Regions from separate parts of the Pseudomonas sp. NPDC078416 genome, predicted to be linked through region 1. Evidence: predicted binding sites of a transcription regulator. Region 1 holds the regulator's gene; each other region holds the start of a gene.
What was found. Region 1 encodes FliA, which starts transcription of late flagellar genes. Its sites were predicted from a motif close to CTAAAGTTTNNNNNNNNNNNGCCGNTAA; they were not measured.

Region 1 (10,026 bases):
TCTCCGGCCCGCTGTCCCGCGATCTGCTGGCGATGGTCCCGGAATCCGGCGATCAGGCCCACACCTGGCGCATGCTGCTGGCCCATCTGGCCCGCATGATTGCCACGCCGGACGTCGAGCCACTGGAAGAGGGCGGTGTGATTGCCATGGTCGGTCCTGCCGGCATGGGCAAAACCACCACGCTGGCTAAACTGGCGGCCCGATATGTGTTGAAATACGGCGCGCAAAATATCGCGCTGGTGAGCATGGACAGTTTCCGCATTGGCGCCCAGGAACAGCTGAAGACGCTGGGCCGGATCCTCAATGTACCGGTCACCCACGTCGACCCGGGCCAGTCCCTGGCACAGGCGCTGGAGCCGCTGCTGCGCAAGCGCGTGGTGTTGATCGACACCGCCGGCCTGCAAGCCAGCGATCCGGCACTGCGTCTGCAACTGGAAACCCTCGCCGGACGTGGCATCAAGGCGCGCAACTACCTGGTGCTGGCGACAACCAGCCAGAAGCAGGTGCTGTCAGCGGCCTACCACAGTTACAAACGTTGCGGCCTGGCCGGGTGCATCCTGACCAAGCTCGACGAAACGGCCAGCCTGGGCGAAGTGCTCAGTCTGGCCGTGACACACGAACTGCCTGTGGCCTATCTCACCGATGGCCCACGGATACCGGATGATCTGCATTTGCCGCGTCGGCACCAATTGGTGAGCCGGGCTGTCAGCGTGCAGATGCAGGAGGAGCCTAGCGAGGAAGCGATGGCGGATATGTTTGCGGATCTTTATCACAGCACCGGCAAGCGCGCGGGCTAGGTAGAGAAAATGACAGTGGAATTTTCCTGCATCGATGGTCTGCCAGGCATTGTTCAGGCACTGAACGTGCAGCCCGACATGTGGCTTAGGTCTAAGCAAGACAAGGTAAACAATTAACATGGGCAGCATGCATCCCGTACAGGTTATCGCGGTGACCGGTGGCAAAGGTGGCGTAGGCAAGACCAACGTTTCAGTGAATCTTTCACTGGCACTGGCCGAGCTGGGACGTCGCGTCATGTTGCTGGACGCCGATCTGGGTCTGGCCAACGTCGACGTATTGTTGGGTCTGACCCCCAAACGCACCCTGGCTGACGTCATCGAAGGGCGGTGCGAGCTGCGCGATGTCCTGCTGCAGGGACCGGGCGGTGTGCGCATCGTGCCGGCGGCATCGGGCACCCAGAGCATGGTCCACCTGACCCCGGCGCAGCATGCCGGGCTGATTCAGGCGTTCAGTGACATCGGCGACAACCTCGATGTGCTGGTCATCGATACCGCCGCCGGCATCGGCGAGTCGGTGGTGAGCTTTGTCCGCGCCGCCCAGGAAGTGCTGCTGGTGGTGTGCGACGAGCCCACGTCGATCACCGACGCCTACGCCCTGATCAAATTGCTCAACCGCGATTACGGCATGAACCGCTTCCGCGTCCTGGCCAACATGGCCCAGAGCCCGCAGGAAGGGCGCAACCTCTTCGCCAAGCTGACCAAAGTCACCGACCGTTTTCTCGACGTGGCCCTGCAGTATGTGGGCGCCGTGCCGTACGACGAATGCGTACGCAAGGCCGTGCAGAAACAGCGCGCCGTGTACGAAGCGTTTCCGCGTTCCAAATGTGCCCTGGCGTTCAAGGCCATCGCGCAGAAAGTCGACACCTGGCCGCTGCCGGCGAACCCGCGCGGTCACCTGGAATTTTTCGTAGAACGCCTCGTGCATCACACCAGCGCAGGGCCCGTCTCATGACAGCAAGTGGCTATCGCATGTACAGCAAATCGTCCAAAGACTCCCAGTATGAGCTGATCGAGCGTTATGCCCCGCTGGTCAAACGAATCGCCTACCACTTGCTGGCGCGTCTGCCGGCCAGCGTGCAGGTCGAGGACTTGATCCAGGCGGGCATGATTGGCTTGCTCGAAGTCTCGACCAAATACGACTCCACCAAAGGGGCCAGCTTCGAGACGTACGCGGGTATTCGTATCCGTGGCGCAATGCTCGACGAAGTGCGCAAGGGGGACTGGGCACCGCGCTCGGTTCACCGCAACACGCGCATGGTCAGTGACGCGATTCGATCAATCGAAGCAAAAACCGGCCGTGACGCTAAAGATCACGAGGTTGCTGCCGAACTTGAAATGAGTCTCGACGATTACTACGGGATTTTGAACGATACCCTGGGCAGCCGCCTGTTCAGTTTCGACGACCTGTTGCAGGACGGCGAACACGAAGGGCTGCACGAGGACGGCGCGAGCCAGTCCCTCGAACCGTCGCGGGATCTGGAAGACGAGCGCTTTCAGGCTGCGCTGGCCGAGGCCATTGCCAACTTGCCCGAACGTGAACGCCTGGTGCTGTCGCTGTACTACGACGAAGAGCTGAACCTCAAGGAAATCGGTGAGGTCCTGGGTGTCAGCGAGTCGCGGGTCAGCCAGTTGCACAGCCAATGCGCGGCGCGGTTGCGCGGTCGTCTTGGCGAGTGGCGCGCACGTTCATGAATCAGGCGCAGGCCGAGAGGCCTGCGTGTTTTGCTTGTAAGACCGGCTGTGCAAGACGTTGAGCGGGAAGCAGAAGAGACACGGCAGGAGTCGGTCGAACCGGGTCGTAGATGATCCGGTTTCGCTGCGCTCGTCCCGGTCGATTTCAATCCCTCTTTCTGTTCGGAGCCGGTATTGATTGAACGCGCGTTCAGGTGCTGAACGCGTTAAAGACTGCTTGGAGGTCGAATTGGACAAGAACATGAAAATCCTCATCGTTGATGACTTCTCAACGATGCGGCGGATCATAAAAAACCTGTTGCGTGACCTTGGGTTCACCAACACGGCCGAAGCAGATGACGGACTCACCGCATTGCCGATGCTGCAAAGCGGCGCCTTTGACTTCCTCGTCACCGACTGGAACATGCCGGGCATGTCCGGCATTGACCTGTTGCGTCAGGTACGTGCCGACGAGCGTCTGCGCAGCCTGCCGGTGCTGATGGTCACTGCCGAAGCCAAGCGCGAGCAGATCATCGAAGCCGCTCAGGCCGGTGTGAACGGCTACGTGGTGAAGCCGTTCACTGCGCAAGTGCTCAAAGAGAAAATCGAAAAGATATTCGAGCGCGTCAATAGCTGATGTCCGCTGCGAGGGCGCTATGGATTCCAAAGATTCGACAATGGGTGACTTTGAGTCAACCCTGAAGAAACACGCACAAGAGCTGGTCGCGAGCCTTGAAAAAGGCAAGTTCGGCGACGCTGTGCAACTGATCCATGAGCTTAACCAGACCCGCGACCGCGGCCTGTATCAGGAAGTCGGCAAACTGACGCGCGAGCTGCACAGCGCGATCGTCAACTTCCAGATCGACCCGAACATGCCGCAGGCCGAGGAGGTCTCCCAGATCACCGACGCCACCGAACGGCTGTCGTACGTGGTCAGGCTGACCGAAAACGCGGCCAACCGGACCATGGACCTGGTGGAGCTGAGCACGCCGCTGATGCACGGGCTCACTGATGATGCCAAGTCGTTGAGCGCCGATTGGGGACGCTTCATGCGCCGCGAGATCAGCGCCGAAGAGTTTCGTGATCTGGCCCGCCGTGTCGATGTGTTCCTGACCCGCAGCGAGAAGGAGACCACCGAGGTCTCTGCGCATCTCAACGACATTCTGCTGGCGCAGGATTACCAGGACCTCACCGGTCAAGTGATCAAGCGCGTGACCACACTGGTCACGGAAGTCGAGCGCAACCTGCTCAAGCTGGTGCTCATGGCGAGCCAGGTGGACCGCTTCGCGGGCATCGAGCACGACCAGGAAGTGTTCCGTCAGCAAAAAGAACAAGAAAAACTTCACTCCAAGGGTGAAGGTCCGCAGATTCATGCCGATAAACGTGAAGACGTTGTATCCGGACAGGATGATGTTGACGATCTGCTATCCAGCCTCGGATTCTGATTCGGTCATTCTTATTCGGACTTCAGGTTTTCTGTGAAAGTGGCTGCTGGACCCGCGCGCCAATGCTTCGACGAAAGCAAGGCGCGCAGGCCGTCAGTGCAGCCTCCGGATCGGTTTGACGGTTAATTTTAGGAGCACCCCCCAATGAGCTTCGGCGCCGATGAAGAAATCCTTCAGGATTTTCTGGTAGAGGCCGGCGAGATTCTCGAGCTGTTGTCAGAGCAGTTGGTCGAGCTGGAAAGCCGGCCGGACGATGCGGACCTGCTCAATGCAATTTTTCGCGGTTTTCACACTGTAAAAGGGGGCGCCGGCTTCCTCCAGCTCAACGAGCTGGTTGAATGCTGTCACATCGCCGAGAACGTGTTCGACATCCTGCGCAAGGGTGAACGCCGCGTCGACTCGGAGCTCATGGACGTGGTGCTTGAAGCACTCGACACCGTCAACAGCATGTTCGGTCAGGTGCGCGAGCGTTCCAGCGTCACCCCGGCCACGCCTGAATTGCTGGCCGCGCTGTCTCGCCTGGCTGAGCCGGCATCGGCAGAAGAAATTGCGGCGGCACCGGTAGTTGAAGAACCGGTCGCTGAAGCACCGTCCGAAGACATCACAGACCTTGAATTCGAACAGCTTCTGGATTCGCTGAACGCCGTCAAGGCGCAAGCGGCAGGGGCGCCTGCGCCTGTTGCTGCTGCACCGGCACCCGTCGCCGCAGCACCGGCGGCCGCGGTTTCCGCTGCACCGGCCGGCACCGCGGCCAGCGATGAAATCACCGACGCCGAATTCGAATCACTCCTCGATCAGCTGCATGGCAAAGGCCAGTTCGCCGTCGATGCTGTGCAACCGCCTGCCGCTGTAACGCCGCCGGCCGCTGCGACGCCGTCTGCCGCACCGGCCAGTGACGAAATCACAGACGACGAATTCGAGTCGCTGCTGGATCAGTTGCACGGCAAAGGCTCTTTCTCGCCGGAGGCCGTTGGCGCTGCTGCACCTGCTGCTCCTGCTGCCGCTGCACCTGCCGCGCCGGTTGCGCCCGCCGCCCCGTCGAAAGCCGCTGCCTCGGACGAAATCACCGATAACGAATTCGAAGACTTGCTCGATCAGTTGCACGGCAAAGGCAAGTTTGAACCTGCGGTGGCTGCCGCAGCACCTGCCGCAGCACCTGCTGCACCGGCCAATAAGCCTGAGCCCGCCGCCAAAGCCGAACCGGCCAAAGCAGCGCCTGCTGCGGCGGCCCCGGCCAAAGCGGCTCCTGCTTCTGCTCCAGCCCCGGCCCGCGCTGCTGCTCCGGCGGCCAGTGAAAAGCCGCCGACCGAAGCGGAAACCACCGTGCGTGTCGACACCGCGCGGCTGGACGAAATCATGAACATGGTCGGCGAACTGGTGCTGGTGCGTAACCGCCTCGTGCGTCTGGGCGCCAACAGCGCCGACGAAGCCATGTCCAAGGCCGTCTCCAACCTGGACGTGGTCACCGCTGACCTGCAGACCGCGGTCATGAAGACCCGCATGCAGCCGATCAAGAAAGTGTTCGGTCGCTTCCCGCGACTGGTTCGCGATCTGGCGCGTCAGCTGAAGAAAGAAATCAGCCTTGAACTGGTGGGTGAAGAAACCGACCTGGACAAGAACCTTGTCGAAGCCCTGGCCGATCCGCTGGTCCACTTGGTGCGCAACGCGGTCGACCACGGTATCGAGTCGCCTGAAGAGCGCGAGGCGTCGGGCAAGCCCCGCAACGGTCGTGTGATTCTGGCGGCCGAACAGGAAGGCGATCACATCCTGCTGTCGATTTCCGATGACGGTAAAGGCATGGACCCTGCGGTCCTGCGTGCGATCGCGGTCAAGCGCGGCGTGATGGACAAGGACGCAGCGGATCGCCTCAGCGACACCGATTGCTACAACCTGATCTTCGCCCCGGGCTTCTCGACCAAGACCGAGATTTCCGATGTGTCCGGGCGTGGCGTAGGGATGGACGTGGTGAAAACCAAGATCGCCCAGCTCAACGGCTCGATCAGCATCGATTCCACCAAAGGCCTGGGTTCGAAGATCATCATCAAGGTGCCGCTGACCCTGGCGATCATGCCGACGCTGATGGTCATGCTCGGCAACCAGGCCTTCGCGTTCCCGCTGGTCAACGTCAACGAGATTTTCCACCTGGACCTGTCGACCACCAACGTCGTCGACGGTCAGGAAGTGGTCATCGTGCGCGACAAGGCGCTGCCACTGTTCTACCTCAAGCGCTGGCTGGTCAGCTCGGCCGCCCACGAGGAGCAACGCGAGGGTCACGTGGTAATCCTGTCGGTGGGCACGCAACGCATCGGCTTTGTCGTCGATCAGTTGGTGGGCCAGGAAGAAGTGGTGATCAAGCCGCTGGGCAAAATGCTGCAAGGCACGCCAGGCATGTCGGGGGCCACCATCACCGGTGACGGTCGTATCGCACTGATTCTCGATGTCCCGAGCATGCTCAAGCGCTATGCGGCACGACGGATGGGTTAAGCAGGATCGGCTTCGGCAGGGCGGCTTGCGATGTCTGTAGGGGCCTTGCGATGTTCTGTAGGACCGGCTTTAGCCGGGAAGGGGCCGGTGTGGACACCGTGAATTTTGCGGTGTGACAACTGACGTGTTCCCGGCTAAAGCCGGTCCCACTAACGGCATGCGGAGGGCGCCTTGCGAGGTTTTTCAGTGGGACCGGCTTCAGCCGGGAAGAGGGCAGGGTGAACACCCTTGATTTTTCGGTGTGATACCCGACGCTTTCCCGGCTAAAGCCGGTCCTGCAGGTATAGGTCCTACAGGTCCCGCGGGTCCTGTTTAACGCGCGAAAACCGGTCCCACTGGCCTGTCCCGCATCGCCAATGTGACCCAAGCTACGTGATTAAGGGCGCGCCGACCTTCAGGGTGGCGCGCGCTCTTTGGAGTGTTTATGGCAGTCAAGGTTCTCGTCGTGGACGATTCGGGTTTTTTCCGACGTCGTGTCTCGGAAATTCTCTCTTCGGATCCCACGATCCAGGTGGTCGGTACTGCCACCAATGGCAAGGAAGCCATTGAACAAGCCCTGGCCCTCAAGCCCGACGTGATCACCATGGACTACGAAATGCCGATGATGGATGGCATTACCGCGGTCCGTCACATCATGCAGCGTTGCCCGACCCCGGTGTTGATGTTCTCCTCCCTGACCCACGAAGGCGCCCGGGTCACTCTCGATGCGCTGGACGCCGGGGCGGTGGATTTCCTGCCGAAAAATTTCGAAGACATCTCGCGCAACCCCGAGAAAGTCAAACAGATGCTGTGCGAAAAAGTGCACAGCATCTCCCGCAGCAACCGTCGTTTCAGCGGTTATGGCAGCACGCCTTCTGCTACCTCGGCACCCGCGCCCTCTGCTGCGCCCGCTGCACCGCGCAGCACGTCTGCCGCACCAAGCCCCTCACGTCCGGCGCCAGCGCCAGCACGTTCGCCCGCTCCGGCGTCGCAGCATCATGCACCGGCGGCCTCTCACCACGCGCCAACCTCAGGTGCGCCCAAGCGCAAGGCCTACAAACTGGTGGCGATCGGCACGTCCACCGGTGGCCCGGTGGCCTTGCAGCGGGTGCTGACCCAACTGCCGGCCAACTTCCCGGCGCCCATCGTGCTGATCCAGCACATGCCGGCCGCCTTCACCAAGGCCTTCGCCGAACGCCTCGACAAGCTGTGCCGCATCAGCGTCAAGGAAGCCGAAGACGGCGACATCCTGCGTCCCGGTCTTGCACTGCTGGCCCCGGGTGGGAAGCAGATGATGGTTGATGGTCGCGGCGCGGTGAAAATCCTGCCGGGTGACGAGCGCCTGAACTACAAGCCCTGCGTGGACATCACTTTTGGCTCGGCGGCAAAATCCTACAGCGACAAAGTCCTCGCGGTCGTCCTCACCGGGATGGGCGCCGACGGCCGTGAAGGCGCGCGTCTGCTCAAGCAGAGCGGCAGCCAGATCTGGGCGCAGGACGAAGCCAGCTGCGTGATCTACGGCATGCCCATGGCGATCGTCAAAGCCGAACTGGCCGACGCCGTTTACAGCCTCGACGACATCGGGCGCCACTTGGTGGAGGCCTGCAGCTGATGGATGTCTTGACGCTCATAGGGATCATTCTGGCGTTCGTCGCGATCATTGGCGGCAACTTCCTCGAAGGCGGGCACCTGGGCGCATTGCTCAACGGCCCGGCTGCCTTGATCGTCCTTGGCGGTACGCTGGCGGCCTGCCTGCTGCAGACGCCCATGAGCGCGTTCAAGCGGGCGATGCAGATCTTCATCTGGATTCTGTTTCCGCCACGCATCGATCTGGCCGGCGGCATTGATCGCGTCGTGTCCTGGAGCCTCACCGCGCGCAAGGAGGGCCTGCTCGGACTTGAAGCCGTGGCGGACTCGGAACCCGATGCCTATTCGCGCAAAGGCCTGCAACTGCTGGTGGACGGCGCTGAGCCTGCGGCCATTCGCGGCATTCTGGAAGTGGATTTCATCACCCAGGAAAGCCGCGACATCCAGGCGGCAAAAGTCTACGAAAGCATGGGCGGCTACGCGCCAACCGTCGGCATCATCGGCGCGGTCATGGGCCTGATCCACGTAATGGGCAACCTCGCCGATCCCAATCAACTGGGCAGTGGCATTGCGGTGGCGTTCGTGGCGACCATTTATGGCGTTGCCTCCGCCAACCTGATTCTTCTGCCGGTGGCGAACAAGCTCAAGGCTGTGGCAATCCGCCAGTCGCGCTACCGGGAAATGCTCCTCGAAGGCCTGCTGTCGATTGCCGAAGGCGAGAACCCGCGCTCGATCGAACTGAAGCTGCAAGGCTTCATGGAGTGATGGACTGATGGCCCGCCGACGTCGCCAGGAAGAGCACGAAAATCACGAACGCTGGCTGGTGTCCTACGCGGACTTCATCACCTTGCTGTTCGCGTTTTTCGTGGTCATGTATTCCATCTCGTCGTTGAACGAAGGCAAATACAAGGTGCTGTCCGAAGCGCTGGTCGGGGTGTTCAACGAGCCCGAGCGCAGCGTCAAGCCGATCCCCATTGGCGAACAGAAACCGCAGACCGTCCGGCCTGCCGATCCGCTGGTTCAGGACAGCGAGCAGACCGACGCCGCGTTGGGCCAGGCCGCAGACGACCCGCTGAAATCCATTGCCGATGACGTCAATGCGGCGTTCGGCGACCTGATCGCTTCCAAGCAGATGACCGTGCGCGGCAACGAGCTGTGGATCGAGATCGAGCTTAATTCCAGCCTGCTGTTCGGCAGCGGCGACGCGATGCCGAGCAATCAGGCGTTTGACCTGATCGACAAGGTCGCGAAGATCATCAAGCCGTTCGACAACCCCGTTCACGTCGAAGGCTTCACCGATAACCAGCCGATCAACACCGGGCAGTTCCCGACCAACTGGGAGCTGTCGTCGGCGCGTTCATCGAGCATCGTGCGCATGCTGGCCATGGACGGGATCAACCCGGCGCGGCTGGCCTCGGTGGGCTATGGCGAGTTCCAGCCGCTGACCTCCAATGCCACCGCCGATGGCCGCGCGCGCAACCGTCGCGTGGTGCTGGTGATCTCGCGCAACCTGGACGTGCGCCGCAGCCTCACGGGCTCGGGCACCACGGCCAATGCAAAACCCGATGCTGCGCTGCGTCGTGCTGGCACACAAACTGCACCGGTCCCGGCCAAGCCGCCGCAAGGCGTCAAATCTTCGTCATCTGCCCCTTAAACCCGGTCGTCGCTTTGGTCGGGGGGAAAACGAGTACATGAGAGTCTGGGCAGTAGCCAATCAGAAAGGCGGGGTCGGCAAGACCACCACCTCCATCGCTTTAGCCGGCTTGCTGGCAGAGGCGGGCAAGCGCGTGGTCGTGGTGGACCTCGATCCCCATGGCTCGATGACCAGTTATTTCGGGCAAGATCCCGATACGCTGGAACACAGCAGCTTCGACCTGTTCCTCAACAAGGGCGTGGTGCCGGACGGTTTGCCGGGCCAGTTGCTGCTGCCGACCAGTGACAAACGCATTTCGCTGCTGCCGTCGAGCACCGCGCTGGCTACCCTCGAGCGCCAGTCGCCGGGGCAGAGCGGCCTGGGCCTGGTGATTGCCAGGAGCCTGGCGCAGCTATGGCAGGACTTCGAT
Region 2 (10,026 bases), on a different contig from region 1:
TGATCCTTTCTTCGAAGTGCAGATAGCGCAGTTCCACCGGCGTGGTCATGTTGCCGAAGGGCAGGGAGGCGATGAATCGCTCATAGACCTGACCCAGTTGCATGCGCTCGGAGATATCGCCCTCGAAGCGCAGCTTGCAGCCAGTGGCGGAGACATCCAGCAATTTGCCGCGCAACGGGAATTTGAGCCGGTCGCCGCCGATCTCGACATCAATCAGGGACGCCAGCTTCAGCGCCGCGCGAAACGCGTTGCGGCGCTGGTGATAGACGACTTCCTGGGGCAGAGGGCCGCGATAGCTGCGCGGCTCTTCGATCACCGTCATTTGGGCTTTGCTTTCCCACGCGATGCGCACGCCGTCGTGAAAGCCTTCGACCCGGAAGGGTTCACCGCTGGCAAGGAAACGCTCACCGTCTCGGGGGATCATCTCGTCGAAGATCATTTCGTTGGTGTCGCGGTTGACGTCGATCACGTAGCTCTGAAACCGCTGGCTGCGTTCGTGAAACGTGATGATCAACGGGTCATGACTTTCCATCAGCAGCCGCAGATTGGCGGCGATTTCCAACGGGGTGGTCAGTACCTTCGGGGGCTGCGGAACATCTTCCGCGCTTGAGGCATTCACGGTCTATCCATCTCCAGGCAAATAACGGCAGCGTGCAGCGTGCGGCATATTGCCACCACGTTGCGCACCTTGATACAAGAACTTACGCCTGGCTGAGCGGACGTGGCCTGGCCTTGCCCGACGTCGAACCGCGGCTGTCATACAGCGTCGGGGTATCGCCGCCGTTGAGAATTCTCAACTGCTGTGCCGTGGTGAGTTGCTGGAGCTGGATGAGGCTGCCGTTCTGTTCATTGGCCGCCTGGCATTCACTCATCAGTGCACTGAGTTCATCGCCTGCGTTCAACAAGGCTTCACCCACTGACGAATGTTTCGCCACTTCTTCGAGTCCCGCACGATTGGCGGGCAGACCCAGGCTGGTCATCAGCTGGGTACGTCGGCGTCCATGCTGCTCGAGCACGATCACCAGCGCCTGTTTCTGCGCCAGGATGTGTTCCATCTCGACCATATTGCGCCCGTGAAGCGCCACTGACTCGGCCTTCAGGATGTCCAGCAGATGCCGGGTTGGCGCAATGTCGTCCGTGATCAGTTGAAGCAATGTAGTGTCTTGCATCGCATGCCCTGGTGTTTAAGCGTCCAGAAGCCCCTGCGCAGACCTGGGGCTAGCGCTGGGCTTCGAAGTTAAGCAGTTTGCTTGCAACACGATTGCTGTCGACCTTATAGCTGCCGTCGGCGATGGCCTGCTTCAACTCAGCCACACGGGCGCTGTTGACTGCGGGCTGATCACGCAACGAATCACTGATCTTCTGCAACTGTTGAGCTTCGCTGCTCAAATGTACTGCCTCACCGCTACCGGGCACGCTCGAGGTGCCGCTGACCGCTGCCGTAGCTTCGGTTTTGCCGGCTTCCTTGGTGCTGGCCGTACGTGTTGTACCGCCAACGGTAGTGGAGCTGTTCAAACGATTGAAGTCGATGACCATGATTGAAAAACCTCTGGGTTCTAGGACGCTTGCCTTGGTTTCGGCCAGACCCGGAATAACTTTAGGGCCCGTGCGAAAACAGTCTCGAATGGACTTCGCACGGAGCACTGGGGTTCCGAGTGTAGGAAAAGCGCAAGCGCAGCGCCAGAGGTCTTACCTTCACATGTCAGTTACATAGCGACCTCAACTTGCCCGGGCGCAACGATGTTGGCCTTGATCACCCGTTGGGAGTTGAGGTTCTTCACCCGTATTTGCTCGTTGAAACCGCCGTCGGAGAGTGCTTCGCCCGGCATCCGCACGCTCATCGAACCGCTGCGTGCACTGATCACCACTTGATCGCCCTTGTGAACCATTTGCGGTTGATCGAGGTGGACGGGCGTCAGAATCTGGTCGATGACCGTTGGTCGGACGACTTTCTGCCCGACTGCCTGATCGAGTGAATCCAGGAAGCCTTGCCCCAGCAGGCTCACGTCACGTTCGCGCAGTGCCACGTCGTTTTCAGTCACGATCGCGTCACGCTTCATGGGTCGCACGCCCGTGACCACATTGCGGTAAAGATGGACCTGGGCCGGCACAAACACCGTCCACGGGGACGTGCCTTCGCAGCGTATCTTTACGGTGACGCGGCCGATGGGCTGGGCCGGGCTTTCCAGTGAGGCTGTCAAATCCTTGTCGCACAGCGGCATGCGCATGCGCGGATCCAGTTGCTTGACCTCGATCTCGTAACGGCCGGCGGTTTGGTTGGTCGCCATGTAGTCTTCAACTGTGAATTCAAGAAAGCCCTGGGTCACGCCGATAAGTGTTTCAGGCAGGGTCATGTTGTCCGCGCGGCTCAGGCTGGCGGCACACAACAGACACAGCGCGACCACCACGCAGAAAAAGCTGCGGGTTGCGGGTGCGGGGCGTCGGGATACTGTCGTTTGTGTGTTCATGATGTGTAAATAGCAAGGGCCGTGCCGCTTACCGATCCGGTAGCGCAATTGGTCGTTTTGGGAGGAGTGGTGCATGGCTGGTGTGATGGATTCAGTAAACCAGCGCACTCAACTGGTCGGGCAGAACCGCCTTGAACTGTTGCTGTTCCGGTTGGACGGCAAGCAGTTGTATGGGATCAACGTGTTCAAGGTAAAAGAGGTGCTTCAATGCCCGAAACTTACCCACATGCCCAAATCCAGTCCGATTGTGCGCGGTGTGGCAAGTATTCGTGGCGGGACCATCCCGATCCTCGATCTGGCGTTGGCGACCGGTGGCAAGCCGCTGGCTGACATTACCAATTCATTCGTGATCATCACGGAATACAACACCAAGATTCAGGGCTTCCTGGTGCATGCGGTGGAACGCATCGTCAACATGAACTGGGAAGACATTCATCCGCCACCCAAGGGCACGGGTCGCGACCACTACCTGACGGCAGTGACGCGTCTGGACAACCAGTTGGTGGAGATCATCGACGTCGAGAAGATCCTCGCCGAGGTGGCGCCGGTCTCCGAGAACATCTCGGTCGGCGTGGTCACGGCGGAGGTGCAGCACAAGGCGCTGTCGTTGCGTGTGCTGACGGTCGATGATTCCTCGGTGGCGCGCAAACAGGTGACGCGTTGCCTGCAAACCGTCGGCGTGGAAGTCACGGCGTTGAATGACGGTCGTCAGGCACTGGATTTCCTGCGCAAACTGGTGGATGAAGGCAAGAAGCCGGAAGAAGAATTCCTGATGATGATTTCCGACATTGAAATGCCGGAGATGGATGGCTATACCCTCACTGCGGAGATTCGCAGCGACCCGCGCATGCAGAAGTTGCACATTGTGTTGCACACGTCGTTGTCCGGCGTGTTCAACCAGGCGATGGTCAAGAAGGTCGGCGCTGATGATTTCCTGGCCAAGTTCCGGCCGGACGATCTGGCGGCGAGGGTAGTAGATCGTATCAAGGCGGCAGATATCAGCTGAGGAGGGGTTTTCCTCCTTGCTGTTCACATGATTTGAGAGGCGGCATGTCTACAGGTAATTTGGATTTTGATCAGTTCCGGGTATTCCTGGAAAAAGCCTGTGGCATTTTGCTGGGTGAAAATAAGCAGTATCTGGTCTCCAGCCGCCTCAACAAGTTGATGGAACAACAGTCCATCAAGTCGTTGGGTGAGCTGATTCAGCGTATCCAGACCCAGCCGCGCAGTGGTTTGCGCGAGCAGGTGGTCGATGCGATGACCACCAACGAAACGTTATGGTTTCGCGACACGTATCCCTTCGAGGTGATGAAGAACAAGGTGTTGCCCGAGGCGATCAAGGCCAGCCCTAACCAGCGTTTGCGCATCTGGTCGGCGGCGTGTTCGTCAGGTCAGGAACCGTATTCGCTGTCGATGACAATCGATGAGTTCGAGCGCAGTAACCCGGGGCAGTTGAAGTCCGGGGCGCAGATTGTGGCGACGGATTTGTCGGGTTTGATGTTGAACAATTGCAAGACGGGTGAGTACGACAGTCTGGCCATCGGCCGGGGTCTGTCGCCGGATCGTCTGCAGCGTTTCTTCGATCAGAAGACGCCAGGGCGCTGGACGGTGAAGGCGCCGATCAAGAGCCGTGTGGAGTTCCGTTCGTTCAATCTGTTGGACAGTTATGCGGCGTTGGGCAAGTTCGATATCGTGTTCTGTCGCAATGTGCTGATTTATTTTTCGGCGGAGGTGAAGAAGGATATTTTGTTGCGTATTCATTCGACGTTGAAGCCTGGGGGGTATTTGTTCCTTGGGGCGTCGGAGGCGTTGAACGGGTTACCGGATCATTATCAGATGGTGCAGTGCAGTCCCGGGATTATTTATCAGGCCAAGTGATTGGCTCCGGTTTTGTTTTAGAACCCGCTTAGGCGGGTTTTTGTTTTGTGTTGGCGCTTGGATTTTTGGCAGCGGGTTGATTGTATTGGCGCTGAGTTTGGTCTGCCTAATGGCAGACATTTCGCCTTCGGCGAGTTACTTGGAAAAGTCGAAAGTCGCACCATCCCCAAGTAACCAAGGGTGCCTGCTCCTGGTTGGGCTCCTCCTTCGTCGGAGTACCCTCACTCCGGTCTCGCTCCGTGGGCCCGCGCCGAACGGGCATCCATGCCCTGACGGCGCTCTCGCCGCATCCATGCGGCTCGGCCCACTGCGCGAGACCTACGTTCAGCCTGCACCCAAGTCGCGATTGGCGGTGACTGAGCCTTTTGTGTATGAAAATCAAAAGCGCTTTAAAGCAGATCAAAAGCTGATCTGAAGCACATCTAAAGCAGATCAAGGGCTTCCCGGCTAAAGCCGGTCCTACTGTCAGAGCCGGTCCCGCTGGGTGAGCGCGATTTCACTGTAGGAGCCGGCTTGCTGGCGAATGCAATGTGTCAGTCGATACATGCATACCTGACCCACCGCGTTCGCCAGCAAGCCGGCTCCTACAGAAAAAATGCGTTCTGTCAGGCGCGACGATGACCGATCAAAGATCGTTGAAGCAGCGCGTCCTCAGTGGGACCGGCTTTAGCCGGGAAGCCTTTGATCTGCTCTTGATCTTCATGCACAGCCAGCCCAGACGACGAAAATCGCGACTTGGGTGCAGGCCGAACGCAGACGATGTGGAGTGGGTCGAGCCGCATGGATGCGGCGAGAGCGCCGTCAGGACATGGATGTCCGTTCGGCGCGGGCCCACGGAGCATCGTCGGAGTGAGGGAATCCCGACGGAGGAGGGACCCAACCGAGAGCAGGCACTTTTGGTTACATCTAGTGCTTTTTAAAAGTAACTCGCCGAAGGCGAAACGGTCTGCCCCCCAGGCAGACGCTGTTGATCTGGATCTTCCAAGCTGAGGCTGATGCTGACGCGTAATACGGCAAAAAAACGGCACCTGCCTTGCCGCTTTCCGCCCATCGAGCGGAAATCCCTTGCCGCTTTTCTGTCATCCCCCTGCACCAACACCCCTGCAGCCCTCGTAAAACGGCACTTCCAGCAAGTGGCACGCACCTTGCTATAACTCCTGCACGTACATCTGGTCAGCCCTCAAAGGTCCCGACATGAGCATCAGTTTTGAAAACGCCCTCGGCATCCACGAAAAAGCACTCAACTTCCGCGCTCAGCGTGCCGAAGTGCTGGCCAACAACATCACCAACGCCGACACCCCCAACTACAAGGCGCGTGACCTGGACTTCTCCAAAGTCCTGGCCGCCGAAAGCGACAAAAGCAAAAACGGCCACTTCGCCCTCGACATGACCAACAACCGTCACATCGAAGCCGAAGGCATGAGCGATGGCGAAGCCAGCCTGCTCTACCGCACCCCGTCGCAGCCGTCGCTGGACCAGAACACCGTCGACTCCCAAGTCGAAAACGCCAACTACGCCGAAAACGCCATCGGTTTTCAGGCCAGCTTCACCTTGCTCAACAGCAAATTCAAAGGGCTGGTTGCAGCCCTGCGCGGAGAGTAATCCATGTCCCTGTCCAGTGTTTTCAATATTGCCGGTAGCGGCATGAGTGCCCAGAACACCCGCCTCAACACCGTGGCCAGCAACATCGCCAACGCCGAAACCGTGTCCTCCAGCCTGGACAAGACCTATCGCGCCCGGCATCCGGTGTTCGCCACCGTCTTCCAGGGTCAGGAGTCCGGCGGCAGCGCATCGCTGTTCGAAGACCAGGGTCAGGCCGGCACCGGCGTGCAGGTTTCCGGCATCGTCGAAGACGCTTCCAACCTGGAGGCACGTTACGAGCCAAATCACCCGTCAGCGGACAAGAACGGCTACGTGTATTACCCGAACGTCAACGTCGTCAACGAGATGGCCGACATGATCTCGGCCAGCCGTTCGTTCCAGACCAATGCGGAAATCATGAACACCGCGAAAACAATGATGCAGAAGGTCCTGACCCTCGGTCAGTGATAAAGGGCGAAATCCATGACGGTCTCAAGCACAGACGCTACCTCGACGTTCCTCAAAGGGCTGCAAAGCACGACCTCCGGAACCACAGGCACCAGCACCAAATCCAGCACCAGCAGCCTCACCGGCTCAAGTTCCCTGGGCAAGGATTCATTCCTGCAGTTGCTGGTCACGCAAATGCAGAATCAGAACCCGCTCGATCCTCAGGACAACAGCGAGTTCGTGGCGCAGCTGGCTCAGTTCAGCAGCCTGGAAACCATGCAGAACCTGAGCACCTCGGTCGACTCGATCAGCACCATGTATCAGTCGTCCCAGGCGTTGCAGGCTTCCTCGCTGGTCGGCCGCTCGGTGACCGTGGACGCAGGTTCCACCTACGTTGACACCAGCAAGGCCATGACCGGATCGGTGGTGCTGCCATCGTCCAGCACCGACACCACGGTGAAGATCTACGACAGCACCGGTACCAACGTCGTGCGCACCATCGACCTGGGTACTCAGGCGGCCGGCACTACATCCTTTAGCTGGGATGGCAAAGATGACAGCGGCACAGCGCTGGCAGCGGGCAATTACAGCTTCGTCGCCAACGGCAGCCTCAACGGCACCGCCACTACGTTGAGCACCTATCTGCCGGCGACAGTCAACAGCGTGACCATGGGCACAACGGGCTCTGACATGACGTTGAACCTGGCCGGCGGCACCCAGGTGGCACTGGCAAAAATCAAGCAAATCGGAATTTAGAGCCGACTAGACGGCGCAGGAGTTAATCATGTCTTTCAATGTTGGTCTTAGTGGGCTCTACGCCGCAAACAAAAGTCTCGACGTCACCGGCAACAACATTGCCAACGTCGCGACCACCGGTTTCAAATCTTCCCGTGCGGAATTTGCTGACCAGTACGCCCAATCGATTCGCGGCACCTCTGGCGGCACCAACACCGGCAGCGGCGTCACCACCGCCGCGGTTTCGCAGCAGTTCACCCAAGGCACGCTGAACACCGGTACCGGCCGCAGCCTGGACCTGGCGATCAACGGCAACGGCTTCTTCAAGCTGAGCAACAACGGCGAGCAGCTCTATACCCGTGCCGGTGCATTTCACACTGACTCCGCTGGCTACATCGTCAACGAAGCGGGCAACAATCTGCAGGGCTACAGCGTTGACGGTCAGGGCAATGTCGCCACGGGCGTGTTGAGCAACCTGCGTGTCGATTCGTCGAACCTGGCGCCGAAAAGCACCAGCTTGATCACCGTCGCCTCCAACCTGAACTCCTCGTCGACGGTTCCGACGGTTGCGACGTTCTCGCCGTCCGACACCAACAGCTACACCACCACCTACAGCACGCCGCTGTATGACAGTCAGGGTAACGAACACACCCTCGACCAGTATTTTTCGAAGACGGGCACCAATACCTGGACGATGTACAGCCTGGTCGATGGCCGCAGCATCAGCGATCCAAACTCCACCACCGCTGACGCGACCGCAGTGACCTTCGATTCGTCGGGTAGCTTGATTACCAGCGGTACCGGCGCCCCTGATACCACCAATTCGCCCAACGTGAGCGTGGGTGCGGGCGGTGTCTTCTCCATCAACAACTGGGTGCCGGCCGCCAAGACCACCGTTGGCAGCACCACCACCTGGGCGAGCAATGGCGCGGCCGCGAATGCGGGCGGGATCAAGCTCAACATGCTGGCGACCACCCAGACCAACGCGGTGTCGGGTGCAATCACCAAGACCCAGGACGGTTACGCCACCGGCCAGATCACGGCGATGAACATCGACGCCACCGGCAACATGTTCGCGACCTACACCAACGGTCAGTCCAAGGTCATCGGTCAAGTGTCGCTGACCAACTTCGCCAACGTTCAGGGCCTGTCCCCGGCGGGCGGCACCAACTGGCGCGAATCGGCTTCGTCGGGCATCCCGGTCACGGGCGCGCCGCAGTCGGGTACGCTGGGTTACTTGACCGGGCAGGCGCTGGAAGAATCCAACGTCGACCTGACCGGTGAACTGGTCAACCTGATCAAGGCGCAAAGCAACTACCAGGCAAACGCCAAGACCATTTCGACGCAGAGCACCATCATGCAGACCATCATTCAGATGACCTGATAACGGTCGCTGGACACGGTCAACGAAGCCCCTCTCCGAGGGGCTTTTTTTATGCCTTTTTTTTGACTGAAATATCGAGAGCCGTCCCACTCTACAACTGGAAACTTCCTACTTTCGTCTTTGCGAGAATCAAGTTCGCTGACAAATAAATGCCATTGAGCGGCGCCGTTTACGCGGTCCGTTCGATTGCATTCCTTTGCCCGCGATCTCGATGCATTGACGAGCGTGTCGTTGAACAACGACTCAGGGAGTGTTCATGTCATTCAACACAGCGGTTTCAGGTTTGCATGCGGCGCACAAGCGCATGGAAGTGGCCGGCAACAACATCGCCAACGTCCACACCTCAGGTTTTAAATCCTCACGCGCCGAATTCTCGGCGGTCTATTCCTCTTCCATGCTCGGCGGCAGCCGGACGGCCTCGGGTGACGGGGTGCAAGTGGCCAACGTTTCGCAGAACTTTGCGCCCGGCGGCGTCATCACCAGCGAGGGCAGGGCGCTCGACATGCGCATTCAGGGCAACGGTTTCTTTGTCATGAGTGACGCCGGTTCCATCAGTTACGGCAGGTCAGGGGCCTTCATCAAGGATGCGCAGAATTTTGTCGTCGACTCCCACGGCAGCCGCTTGCAAGGCTATGGGGTGACAGACGATGGAGAGGTGATCAGCGGCGTGCGCACGGATCTGAAGATTGACGCGGCCGACATGTCGCCCAAGGCCACCGGGAAGATGGAGCAGACCCTCAACCTGAATGCGGCGTCGGCGTCACTTGGGACTATTCCGAGGTTCGACCCCGGCGACCCGACCACCTATACCCGCGTGTCGGGGCGGATGATTCAGGACGCCGGCGTTCCGCCGCAGGATCACGAGCTCAAGCAGTACTTCGTCAAGACCGAAGACAACAACTGGACGTCGTACATGCTCATCGACGGCGTCAATCCGCTGGACCCGACCAGCACCGCGACGCTGGAGATCGGCCTGCAAGTGTCTGCGGCCGGCAAGCTTTCACTCACCGGCTCTACGGCAGCGGTGAAGATGATCTCCGACACCGAGTTGTCCCTGCAGCAATGGCGACCTGCGGTCAACGTCAACGGCGCCTGGACCGCCAGCCCCGCGCCGTCTCCAGGGCCGATCTCACTGCCGTTGCTGGACGGCGGTCTGCCGGTGCTCGACCCGGCCGATCCGCTTATGCCACGGCCGGTACCGACGTTCAATCCGTCGGACATCACCACCTTCACCAAGGCGTCCACCTACGGCGTCTTCGACAGCCTGGGCATGCGCCACGAGATGACCCAGTACTTTGTCAAAGACGGCAGCAACAGCTGGAAGATGCATACGCTGATCGACGGGCGCAACCCGCAGGACCCGACCAGCACGGCGCCGTCGACGGCGAGCATGCTGTTTGACTCCAGCGGCTCGTTGCAATCGCTGATTGGCAGTCAATGGCTGACCGCCGCCAACAACACCCTGACCCTCGAAGGCTGGGTGCCGGCCAAACCGCTGGACGGCAACCAACCGGGCGGGCGCTGGGGCGCGAA
Region 3 (10,026 bases), on a different contig from region 1:
AAACGAATTCGGTTCAGCGTAGATGGATCAGGTTTCAAACAGCGCGGTGTTGGCTTCCAGCCAGCCTTGCAGCAGCAGCGCTGCGGCGATGGCGTCCACGGGATTGTCCCGGTAGCTGCCGTGCTGGCCGCGAGAGGCGCGTTCGCCTTTGGCTTCAAAGGTGGTCAGGCGTTCGTCGTGGGTGTAGACCGGCAGGTTGAAGCGGCCATTTAGCTTGCGCGAAAACTTCTCGGCACGGGCGCTCATCTCGCTCGGCGTGCCGTCCATGTTCAGCGGCAGGCCGACCACGATGGCATCCGGCTTCCATTCGGTGATCAACGCCTGCACCTTGTCCCAGTCCGGCACGCCGTTCTGCGCTTTCAGTGTGCAGAGCTCGCGGGCCTGGCCGGTGATTACCTGGCCGACCGCCACGCCGATCTGTTTGGTGCCGTAGTCGAATCCCAGTAGCAGACGCAGGCCGGCCATCAGGCGTGGCCCGCCTGGCTGGTCAACAGACTCAGGTTGATGCCCAGTTTGGCGGCGGCGGCGTCGAGGCGGTCTTCGCTTTCGACGTCGAAAAGGATCGCCGGGTCGAACGCGCAGTTGAGCCACGCGTTGGCCGCAAACTCGGCGTCAAGCTGGCCGGCGTCCCAACCGGCATAGCCCAGGGTGATCAGATTTTGATCAGGGCCGTAACCGTCTGCGATGGAGAAGAGGACGTCTTGTGAGGTCGAGAGCGAAATGCCGCCCAGGTCCACGGTCGCCTGAAACACCTGGCCGGAAGGGTGCAGGACAAAGCCGCGATCGGTTTGCACCGGGCCGCCGAGGTGAATGGGCATGTGCTTGCACCGCTCGGGTGGTGGCAACTCGGGGCGCAGTTGTTCGAGAATGTCTGCCAGCGACAGGCTTTGCGGTCGGTTGATGATCAGGCCCATGGCGCCATTGGCATTGTGCTCGACGATGTAGGTCAAGGTCTGAGCGAAGTTCTCATCGTGCATGTGGGGCATGGCGATCAGAAACTGGTGTTTGAGGTACGACGGAGAGACGTTTTTCATGAGCCCTAGTGTGGCGTCGCGGACCTGTTGTGACAACTAGGGGATGAGGCGTATGACGCAAAAACTGTAGGAGCGTGGCTTGTCCCGCGATCGGCGGGGAACCCGTCGCGATGTCAGTGATCGCGGGGTGTCTGACTCAATCAGCAATGGAAGGTGCTGCCGGTGCCCGGCAGATCGCGGGACAAGCCACGCTCCTACAGGGTTGCGGTGCTCAGCGGACAGCGCCTGCCTTTAATTACTCGACAGCTTGTCCCCGCGCGCAAATTTCCAGGTGCGGATGATCTCGAGCCGGTCGATATCGGCCAGATCGCCACTGAACGGCGCAAACGGTGCGGCCAGCCGGACAATCTTCTGCGCCGCCTGATCCAGCAGCGGCTGGCCTGATGACTCCAGAATCAGCACTTCGTACAGCGAGCCGTCTCGATTGATCGACACCATCATCCGCAGGCTGCCGTAGATCTGCTTGCGGCGCGCTTCGTCCGGGTAGTTCAGGTTGCCGATACGCTCGATTTTCTTGCGCCAGTCTTCCTTGTACCAGGCGCCCTTGTCGCGCATGGTCGAGGCCGCACTCAGGCGGTGAATCTTCGGACGCTTGGCGTAGGCCTGCTGCTCATCCGCCAGTTCGGCTTCAAGGCTGGCGATTTCGCTGTTCAGCTGTGTGCTGTCGATGGTCGGTGCGACTTTCTTCTGTTCTTCCGGCTTGACCTCATCGCGCTTGGCGACCGTCTTTTGCGGGGACTGGGCTTTCGTGGCGACAGCGGTCTTCGGCGCGTCCTGCTTGATCACCGGTTTGGCGGCAGGCGGTGGCGTGACCTTGTTGATCTGGTTGTCTTGATACGGAGCGATTTCGGTGGTCTTGGGCACCGCTTTCTTGTCGAGGGTGCCGCTGCCCTGCTGGTTTTCCTGGGCGAGGAAGTCAGCGTCCTTGGGCCTGGTGTCGCTTCTGAAGGGGGCGAGCGTGATCTCGAGGGTCTGGCTGATCTTTTCCGGTTTGACGTAGGTGAAACCGACGCCAAGGATGACCGCCAGATGCACCAGTGCGGCGATCATCAGGGTAAAACCGAGGCGATCGGCAGGGCGCACGCCAGTGCGGGTCAGGGACAGGGGGAGATCATCGTCGACCGCAGCGTTCATCCACGCTCCGGCAGCACATGTGCCAGCATTACTACTCACCTAGCGCAAAAATTCAGGCCGCGCATGATAACGCAATGTCAGGACTTGCCTGGGGTTTGAAACAGCTGGGCCGATTAGTGGGAGGTGCGGTTCCCTTGTAGGAGCGTGGCTTGTCCCGCGGACGGCGGGGCACCCGTCGCAAAACCGGCAAATGCGGTACACCCGATATGCCGTATTCGCCAGATTTGCTGCCGGTTTCCGGCAGATCGCGGGACAAGCCACGCTCCTACAACGTCGCGGCTAGACCTTCTGCAGCTTCTTCTCGATCACATCCATCAACATGCCGCCGATGTCAGTCCCGAACGCGTTGTCGATTTCGCGGATGCAGGTCGGGCTGGTGACGTTGATCTCGGTCAGATGCTCGCCAATCACGTCCAGGCCTACGAAAAGCAGGCCTTTTTCCCGCAGCGTCGGGCCGATTTCGGCAGCGATCCAGCGATCGCGGTCGGTCAGGGGACGGGCTTCGCCACGCCCGCCTGCTGCCAGATTGCCTCGGGTTTCGCCGGCGGCCGGGATGCGCGCCAGGCAATACGGCACAGGTTCGCCGTCGACCATCAGAATGCGCTTGTCGCCGTCCTTGATGGCGGGCAGATAGGCCTGCGCCATGATCTGCTCATGGCCGTGCTTGGTCAGGGTTTCCAGAATCACCGACAGGTTCGGATCGCCGACGCGGTGGCGGAAGATCGATGCGCCGCCCATGCCGTCCAGCGGCTTGAGAATGACGTCGCCGTGCTTCGCGGCGAATTCGCGAATGATGTCCGCGCGACGGCTGACCAGCGTGGGCGGTGTGCATTGCGGGAACAGTGTGGCGAACAGCTTCTCGTTGCAGTCACGCAGGCTTTGCGGCTTGTTGACCACCAGCACGCCGGCGCGCTCGGCTTGTTCGAGCAGATAGGTGGAGTAGACGAACTCCATGTCGAACGGGGGATCCTTGCGCATCAGGATCACGTCGAGGTCGTCCAGACCGCTGTCGACTTCGGCTTCCAGCTCGAACCAGTGGGCCGGGTCGGCGAAGACTTTCAGCGGTTTCATGCGGGCGCGGGCCTGGCCGGCGTCCTGATACAGGTCGTGCTGCTCCATATAGAACAATGACCAGCCGCGGGCTTGCGCTGCCAGGAGCATGGCCAGCGAGCTGTCCTTTTTATAGGAGATGCGCTCGATAGGGTCCATGACGATTCCCAGGCGGATGCTCATGGGTAATATCCTCTGATCGGTAATGGCCACGACAGGCCGAAAATAGGCGTCAGGGTGGCGCCGCGCCGGCTTTGGGTCAAGGGGCAAGGCTTTATGGATTGACCGTGGAGAGTGTGCTAAAAAGGCTCGGCATCCGGTGTCACGCCAGCTGTCTCTGGCGCCTCCCGATGACCCCGACCCAAAACCAGATGCCCGGCAGAAGGCAACCCATCTGATTCGCCGCGGCGATGGTAGAGCAGATATGGAACAGCATTCAGCCCCATTGAAAGTGATGGTCATCGACGACTCCCGGACGATTCGTCGCACCGCCGAGACGCTGCTGAAGAACGTCGGCTGTGACGTGATCACCGCCATCGACGGCTTCGACGCACTGGCCAAGATTGCCGACAATCATCCCAGAATCATCTTCGTCGACATCATGATGCCCAGGCTCGACGGGTATCAGACGTGCGCGTTGATCAAGAACAACCGTGCGTTCAAATCCACGCCGGTGATCATGCTGTCCTCAAGGGACGGGCTGTTCGACAAGGCCAAGGGGCGCATCGTCGGTTCCGATCAGTTTTTGACCAAACCGTTCAGCAAGGAAGAACTGCTCAGTGCGATCAAGGCCCATGTGCCCGGGTTCGTTGCAGTCGAACAACAACTATCTTGATGCCGACCCCCTCGTGCGGGACGGCTGTTTCTATGGGGAAGCACCATGGCTCGAATTCTGATCGTCGATGACTCGCCGACCGAAATGTACAAGCTGACCGGCATGCTGGAGAAGCACGGCCATCAGGTCCTCAAGGCCGAGAACGGTGCCGATGGCGTGGCCCTTGCCCGTCAGGAGAAGCCCGATGCCGTGTTGATGGACATCGTCATGCCGGGCCTCAACGGTTTTCAGGCGACCCGTCAGCTGACCAAAGACGCTGACACCAGCATGATCCCCGTGATCATGATCACCACCAAGGATCAGGAAACCGACAAGGTCTGGGGCAAACGCCAGGGCGCGCGGGATTACCTGACCAAGCCGGTGGACGAAGAAACCCTGATGAAAACCCTGAACGCGGTGCTCGCGGGCTGACCCCCGGCTGACGCTCATGGCTCAGTCACAAACCGCCTTCCAGCTGCTGCTCGATATCGACCAGCGCTGCCGCTCTCTAGCTGCCGGCCTGCCGCTGCAGGAAACCCGACAGCAGGGTTGGGGCGGCATTGGCTTTCGCATGGGCGAGCGCCATTACGTGGCACCCATGGGCGAGATCGACGAAATCCTCCACGAGCCGCGCTGCGCGGTGTTGCCGGGCGCCAAGGCGTGGGTCCGTGGCATCGCCAATCTGCGCGGGCGCTTGTTGCCGATCATTGACCTGTGCGCATTCTTCGGCCACGAGCTCTCGCCCCTGCGCAAACAGCGTCGCGTGCTGGTGATCGACTTTCAGGGTGTGTTTGTCGGCTTGCTCATCGACGAGGTGCTGGGCATGCAGCATTTCAGCGAGCGCAGTCTGATCCTGGAACCGGGGCACGACAGTGAGGCCCGCATTGCGCCTTACCTGCAAGGACGTTTTGTGCGCGAGCAGGCCTGGCAGGTGTTCAGTCCGAGAGCACTGGTCCAGTCGCCGGACTTCATGGACGTAGCGCTCTGATGCCCGCCGGTATTGCCGGGTCAGCGTGCTATATCTTTCCCAGGACCACGCGCGCGCGCACACGCTTGGCACTTACCATTGCTCCAGTCCCTGTAGGAGCCGGCTTGCTGGCGAATGCGGTGGTCCAGTTGCAGATGCGTTGCCTGACACGTCGTGTTCGCCAGCAAGCCGGCTCCTACAGTAGGGGGTGCATGTTCCAATCATCATGTTCCCGGCGACCCTCCCTAAATCGAACATCAGGCGGAGCCCTGAGCAATGAGTAATACCGGCAAGTCACTGGAAGGCGCGCGTAGTCGATCGCAGATCGTCGTGCTGTTCATCTGCCTCATCGTTTTCATCATGCTGCTGTTCGTCAACTTCGCGTACCTCAGCACGCAGTCCAACTACGACAAACAATACATCGGCCACGCCGGCGAGCTGCGCGTGCTGTCCCAGCGCATCGCCAAGAACGCCACGGAAGCGGCGGCGGGCAAGGCAGCGGCGTTCAAGCTGCTGGCCGACGCGCGCAACGACTTCGACACGCGCTGGCAGTATTTGAAGAAAGGTGACAAGAACACCGGCCTGCCTGCTGCGCCCGCTGCGGTGGGCGATGAGCTGAAAGCCGTGCAGACCGACTGGGAAAACCTGCGCAAAAGCACCGACGTGATTCTGGCCCGGGAGCAGACCGTGCTCTCGCTGCACCAGGTCGCGGCGACCCTCGCCGAGACCATCCCGCAATTGCAGATCGAATCGGAAAAGGTCGTCGACATCCTGCTGCAAACCCGTGCGCCGGCGGCTCAGGTGGCGCTTGCGCAACGGCAGTCTCTGCTGGCCGAGCGGATATTGGGCGCAGTCAACACGGTTTTATCGGGCGACGAAACGGCGGTTCAGGCAGCGGACGCTTTCGGTCGCGATGCCAGCCAGTTCGGGCGCGTGCTAAATGGCATGCTCGAAGGCAACGCCACCCTGAAGATCGCTCAGGTCGAAGACCGCGATGCGCGCGCGCGGCTGGCCGAGATCGCCGAGCTGTTCCAGTTTGTGTCCGGGTCGGTCGACGAAATTCTCGAAACTTCCCCGGAGCTGCTGGAAGTTCGCGAAGCGGCAGGCAGTATCTTCAACCTCTCGCAGACGCTTCTCGACGAAGCTTCGGTGCTGGCCAACAGTTTCGAGCACATGGCCGGTGGCCGCGCGGCGTACAGCTATGGCGGGTACATCCTGGGCCTGCTGGCGCTGGCGTCGATCATCCTGATTGGCCTGGTGATGGTGCGCGAAACCAACCGGCAACTGCGCGAAACCGCCGAGAAGAATGAGCGCAACCAGAACGCGATCATGCGCCTGCTCGACGAGATCGAGGACCTGGCGGACGGCGACCTTACCGTGGCCGCTTCGGTCACCGAGGATTTCACCGGCGCGATTGCCGATTCGATCAACTACTCCATCGATCAGCTGCGCGAGTTGGTGTCGACCATCAACCTCACCGCCGAGCAAGTGTTCGGCGCCGTGAAAGACACACAGACAACCGCCACGCAATTGGCCGCCGCGTCCGAGCATCAGGCGTTGCAGATCGCAGCGGCGTCCAACGCCATCAATGACATGGCGACCTCCATCGATCAGGTGTCGGCCAATGCGTCCGAGTCTGTGACGGTGGCCGAGCGGTCCGTGACCATTGCCAACAAGGGCAACGAGGTGGTGCATAACACGATCACCGGCATGGACAACATTCGCGAGCAGATTCAGGACACGTCAAAACGCATCAAGCGCCTCGGCGAGTCTTCCCAGGAGATTGGCGATATCGTTAGCCTGATCGATGACATTGCCGACCAGACCAACATTCTTGCGCTCAACGCTGCGATCCAGGCCTCCATGGCCGGCGATGCCGGGCGCGGCTTTGCGGTGGTGGCCGATGAAGTGCAGCGGCTGGCCGAGCGCTCCTCGTCGGCGACCAAGCAGATCGAAACGCTGGTGCGTGCCATTCAGAACGACACCAACGAAGCGGTGATCTCCATGGAGCAGACCACGGCGGAAGTGGTGCGCGGTGCACGGCTGGCGCAGGATGCCGGTGTCGCGCTCGAAGAAATCGAAGGCGTGTCGAAGATCCTCGCCGCGCTGGTTGAAAGCATCACCAATGCAGCGCAGCAGCAGGCGGCATTGGGTCAGCAGATTTCCTCGACCATGATGGTCATTCAGCAGACCACCACGCAGACCACGTCGGGCACGGCGGCGACCGCCCGGAGCATGGGCAATCTGGCGAAGATGGCCAGCGAGATGCGCCGCTCGGTGTCCGGCTTCACGCTGCCGGCCTCGCGGCACTGATGGCCGGTTTGATGGCTGTTTTGAAAGCCCGTTTGATAGCGCCGTTAATGCACCCGTTAATGCAAATAAAGCAGGGTCAAAGCACAGGCAACCGGAGTCACCATGGCTGACCGTCACGATTACGTGGCCCTGGAGTGGGTCAAAGGCGAAATAGCCGAAACCCTCACACACGCCCGGCAGGCGCTGGACACCTTCGTCGCCCAGCCCCACGACGCCGCGGCGATGGACGAGTGCCTCGAGCTCATCCATCAGGTTCACGGCAGCCTGCAGATGATCGAGTTCTACGGCGCCGCGCTGTTCGCCGAGGAAATCGAACAGCTGGCGCTGGCGCTGAAAGAGGGCCACGTTGCCCAGGAAAGCGAAGCCATTCAGCTGCTGAATCTGGCGATGACCCAACTGCCGGTCTATCTGGAGCGTGTGCATTCCGCTCGCCGTGATCTGCCGCTGGTGGTGCTGCCGCTGCTCAATGATCTGCGCAGCGCCCGGGGCGAAAGCCTGCTGTCCGAGACCAGTCTCTTCTCGCCGCAATTGCTGTCCATCCCGGCCCTGGATGCCGACGCACTGGCCGAGCGCGACAGCCCCGAACTGCCCGCGAAGCTGCGCAAGCTGCGGCAGACGCTGCAAACCGCGCTGGTTGGGCTGCTTCGCGATCAGGACGTGCAGACCCAACTCGGTTACATGGGCAAAGTGTTCGCGCGGCTTGAAGTGTTGTGCGAGGACGCGCCGCTCGAACCGCTGTGGCGCATCGCGTCCGCGCTGGTCGAAACCATGGTCAGCGGCAACTTCACCAACAGCCCGGCGCTGCGCAGCCTGTTCAAGGACGCCGACAAAGAACTCAAACGTCTGCTGGATCAAGGCATCGAAGGCATCAATCAGCCTGCGCCCGACGAACTCCTGAAAAGCCTGTTGTTTTACATCGCCAAGTCCGACAGCGAGGCGCAGAAGATGACGGACTTGAAGGACCAGTATGCGCTGGCCGATGCGCTGCCCCACAGCGCGTTGGTCGCTGAAGAACGTGCGCGCATGGCCGGACCGGATCGCGATGCCATGCGCTCGGTAATCATCGCCCTGTGCGATGAGCTGGTGCGCACCAAGGAGCGGCTGGACGTCTTCGTGCGCGGCGATCGCCAGCACGTCAGTGAGCTGAGTGCGCTGCTGCCGCCACTGCGCCAGATTGCCGATACCCTGGCGGTGCTGGGTTTTGGGCAGCCGCGCAAAGTCATCATCGATCAGATGACCGTGGTGCAGGGCATGGCCCAGGGGCAACGCGCACCCGACGATGCCACGTTGATGGACGTCGCCGGAGCGCTGCTCTATGTCGAATCGACCCTGGCGGGCATGGCCGGAACCGTCAACCAGAGCAGCCCGGAAGAGAGCCGTCTGCCCACAACGGACCTCAGCCAGATCCACCAACTGGTCATCAAGGAAGCGCGCATCGTCCTGCAGCAGGCCAAGGACGTGATCGACGACTACGTCGACGGCGAGCTGGATCGCGCCCGTCTGCTGCCGCTGTCGGAGCAATTGGTTCAGGTGCGCGGCGCACTGGCGATGATTCCGCTGGCGCGGGCATCCGGCCTGCTGGCGGCCTGTAACGACTACATCACCGAGCGCTTGCTGGTCGACACCGAAACCCCGGCTGTTTCGCAGCTCGATCATTTGGCCGACGTGATCATCGGCGTCGAGTATTACCTCGAACGCATGGCCGAAGACCCGGAAGCGCCAGGTGAGCACGTGCTGGATCTGGCTCAGGAAAGTCTCGCCCGGCTCGGTTACTCGCCGGTCCCCGACGCGCTGGACGTGCCGGTGCTCGAAGAAGTCATCAGCGAAGAAGAGCTGCAAGACCTGCATGACCGTCAGGCCCTGGTCAGCCCAAGCCAGACCATCGCCGAGGTGTTGGCCAGCCCGCTGTCGGCGGTCAACCCGCCGGCGCGCAATATGCCGGCCAGCCTGTTGCCGCCGCCGAAGGGCGAGCAGGCGATCGATGACGAGCTGCGCGAAGTCTTCCTCGAAGAAACCGACGAGATGCTCGAAGCACTGCGCGAGTACGTGCCGCGCTGGATTGCCGATCCCGGCAATCTCTCGGCGCTGGGCGAGATTCGTCGTGCGTTTCACACGCTCAAGGGCAGCGGCCGGATGGTGCGCGCGCTGATTCTGGGCGAGCTGGCGTGGTCGGTGGAGAACCTGCTGAATCGCGTACTGGAGCACAGTGTCGAGCCGGACGCGCGGGTCCAGCAGTTGCTCACGGATGTACAGGCCTTGCTGCCGGACGTGATTCGCGATTTCGCCGAAGACGTTCAGCGCCAGCGTGACGATGTTGACCAACTGGCCGCCCAGGCCCACGCGCTGGCCCAGGGCGAAGCGGGTGACGTCGGGCCGACGCATCGGCTGGAGGATGAAGAGGGTTTCGATCCGCAGTTGTTGGAGATTTTTCGTCAGGAAGCCCACACCCACCTGAACACGGTGGGCCGCTACCTCGACGCTGCGCAGGACACTGACGCGCCGGTGTTCAGCAACGATTTGCTGCGCGCGCTGCACACCCTCAAAGGCAGCGCGTACATGGCCGGGGTCTTGCCGATCGCCGAGCTGGCGAGCCCGCTGGATCAATTGGTGCGCGAGTTCAAGACCAACCTGATCGCGGTCGGCCAGGACGAAATCGACCTGCTGCGTGCTGCCGAACCCTTGTTTCATCAGGGCCTGGCTCAGCTGAATGTCGA

Region 2: the regulator FliA is predicted to act here: its motif matches at 1,574-1,601, upstream of flgM (flagellar biosynthesis anti-sigma factor FlgM).
Region 3: the regulator FliA is predicted to act here: its motif matches at 5,196-5,223, upstream of ACQKEN_RS19370 (methyl-accepting chemotaxis protein).

What each region holds. Positions count from the first base shown of each region.
Region 1 is NZ_JBNNGV010000004.1:7,807-17,832, forward strand. It holds gene flhF (flagellar biosynthesis protein FlhF) at 1-797, shown strand, start outside; gene fleN (flagellar synthesis regulator FleN) at 916-1,749, shown strand; gene fliA (RNA polymerase sigma factor FliA) at 1,746-2,489, shown strand; gene ACQKEN_RS06810 (chemotaxis response regulator CheY) at 2,731-3,105, shown strand; gene ACQKEN_RS06815 (protein phosphatase CheZ) at 3,125-3,913, shown strand; gene ACQKEN_RS06820 (chemotaxis protein CheA) at 4,058-6,397, shown strand; gene ACQKEN_RS06825 (protein-glutamate methylesterase/protein-glutamine glutaminase) at 6,822-7,988, shown strand; gene ACQKEN_RS06830 (flagellar motor protein) at 7,988-8,728, shown strand; gene motD (flagellar motor protein MotD) at 8,736-9,617, shown strand; gene ACQKEN_RS06840 (ParA family protein) at 9,655-10,026, shown strand, end outside.
Region 2 is NZ_JBNNGV010000024.1:14,159-24,184, reverse strand. It holds gene ACQKEN_RS19075 (flagellar brake protein) at 1-619, opposite strand, end outside; gene ACQKEN_RS19070 (flagella synthesis protein FlgN) at 702-1,169, opposite strand; gene flgM (flagellar biosynthesis anti-sigma factor FlgM) at 1,219-1,536, opposite strand; gene flgA (flagellar basal body P-ring formation chaperone FlgA) at 1,707-2,468, opposite strand; gene ACQKEN_RS19055 (chemotaxis protein CheV) at 2,542-3,474, shown strand; gene cheR (protein-glutamate O-methyltransferase CheR) at 3,519-4,346, shown strand; gene flgB (flagellar basal body rod protein FlgB) at 5,541-5,948, shown strand; gene flgC (flagellar basal body rod protein FlgC) at 5,952-6,395, shown strand; gene ACQKEN_RS19035 (flagellar hook assembly protein FlgD) at 6,411-7,130, shown strand; gene flgE (flagellar hook protein FlgE) at 7,159-8,493, shown strand; gene ACQKEN_RS19025 (flagellar hook protein FlgE) at 8,750-10,026, shown strand, end outside.
Region 3 is NZ_JBNNGV010000025.1:13,593-23,618, reverse strand. It holds gene ruvX (Holliday junction resolvase RuvX) at 28-465, opposite strand; gene ACQKEN_RS19400 (YqgE/AlgH family protein) at 465-1,034, opposite strand; gene ACQKEN_RS19395 (energy transducer TonB) at 1,266-2,168, opposite strand; gene gshB (glutathione synthase) at 2,448-3,401, opposite strand; gene pilG (twitching motility response regulator PilG) at 3,643-4,053, shown strand; gene pilH (twitching motility response regulator PilH) at 4,099-4,464, shown strand; gene ACQKEN_RS19375 (chemotaxis protein CheW) at 4,481-5,020, shown strand; gene ACQKEN_RS19370 (methyl-accepting chemotaxis protein) at 5,276-7,312, shown strand; gene ACQKEN_RS19365 (Hpt domain-containing protein) at 7,415-10,026, shown strand, end outside.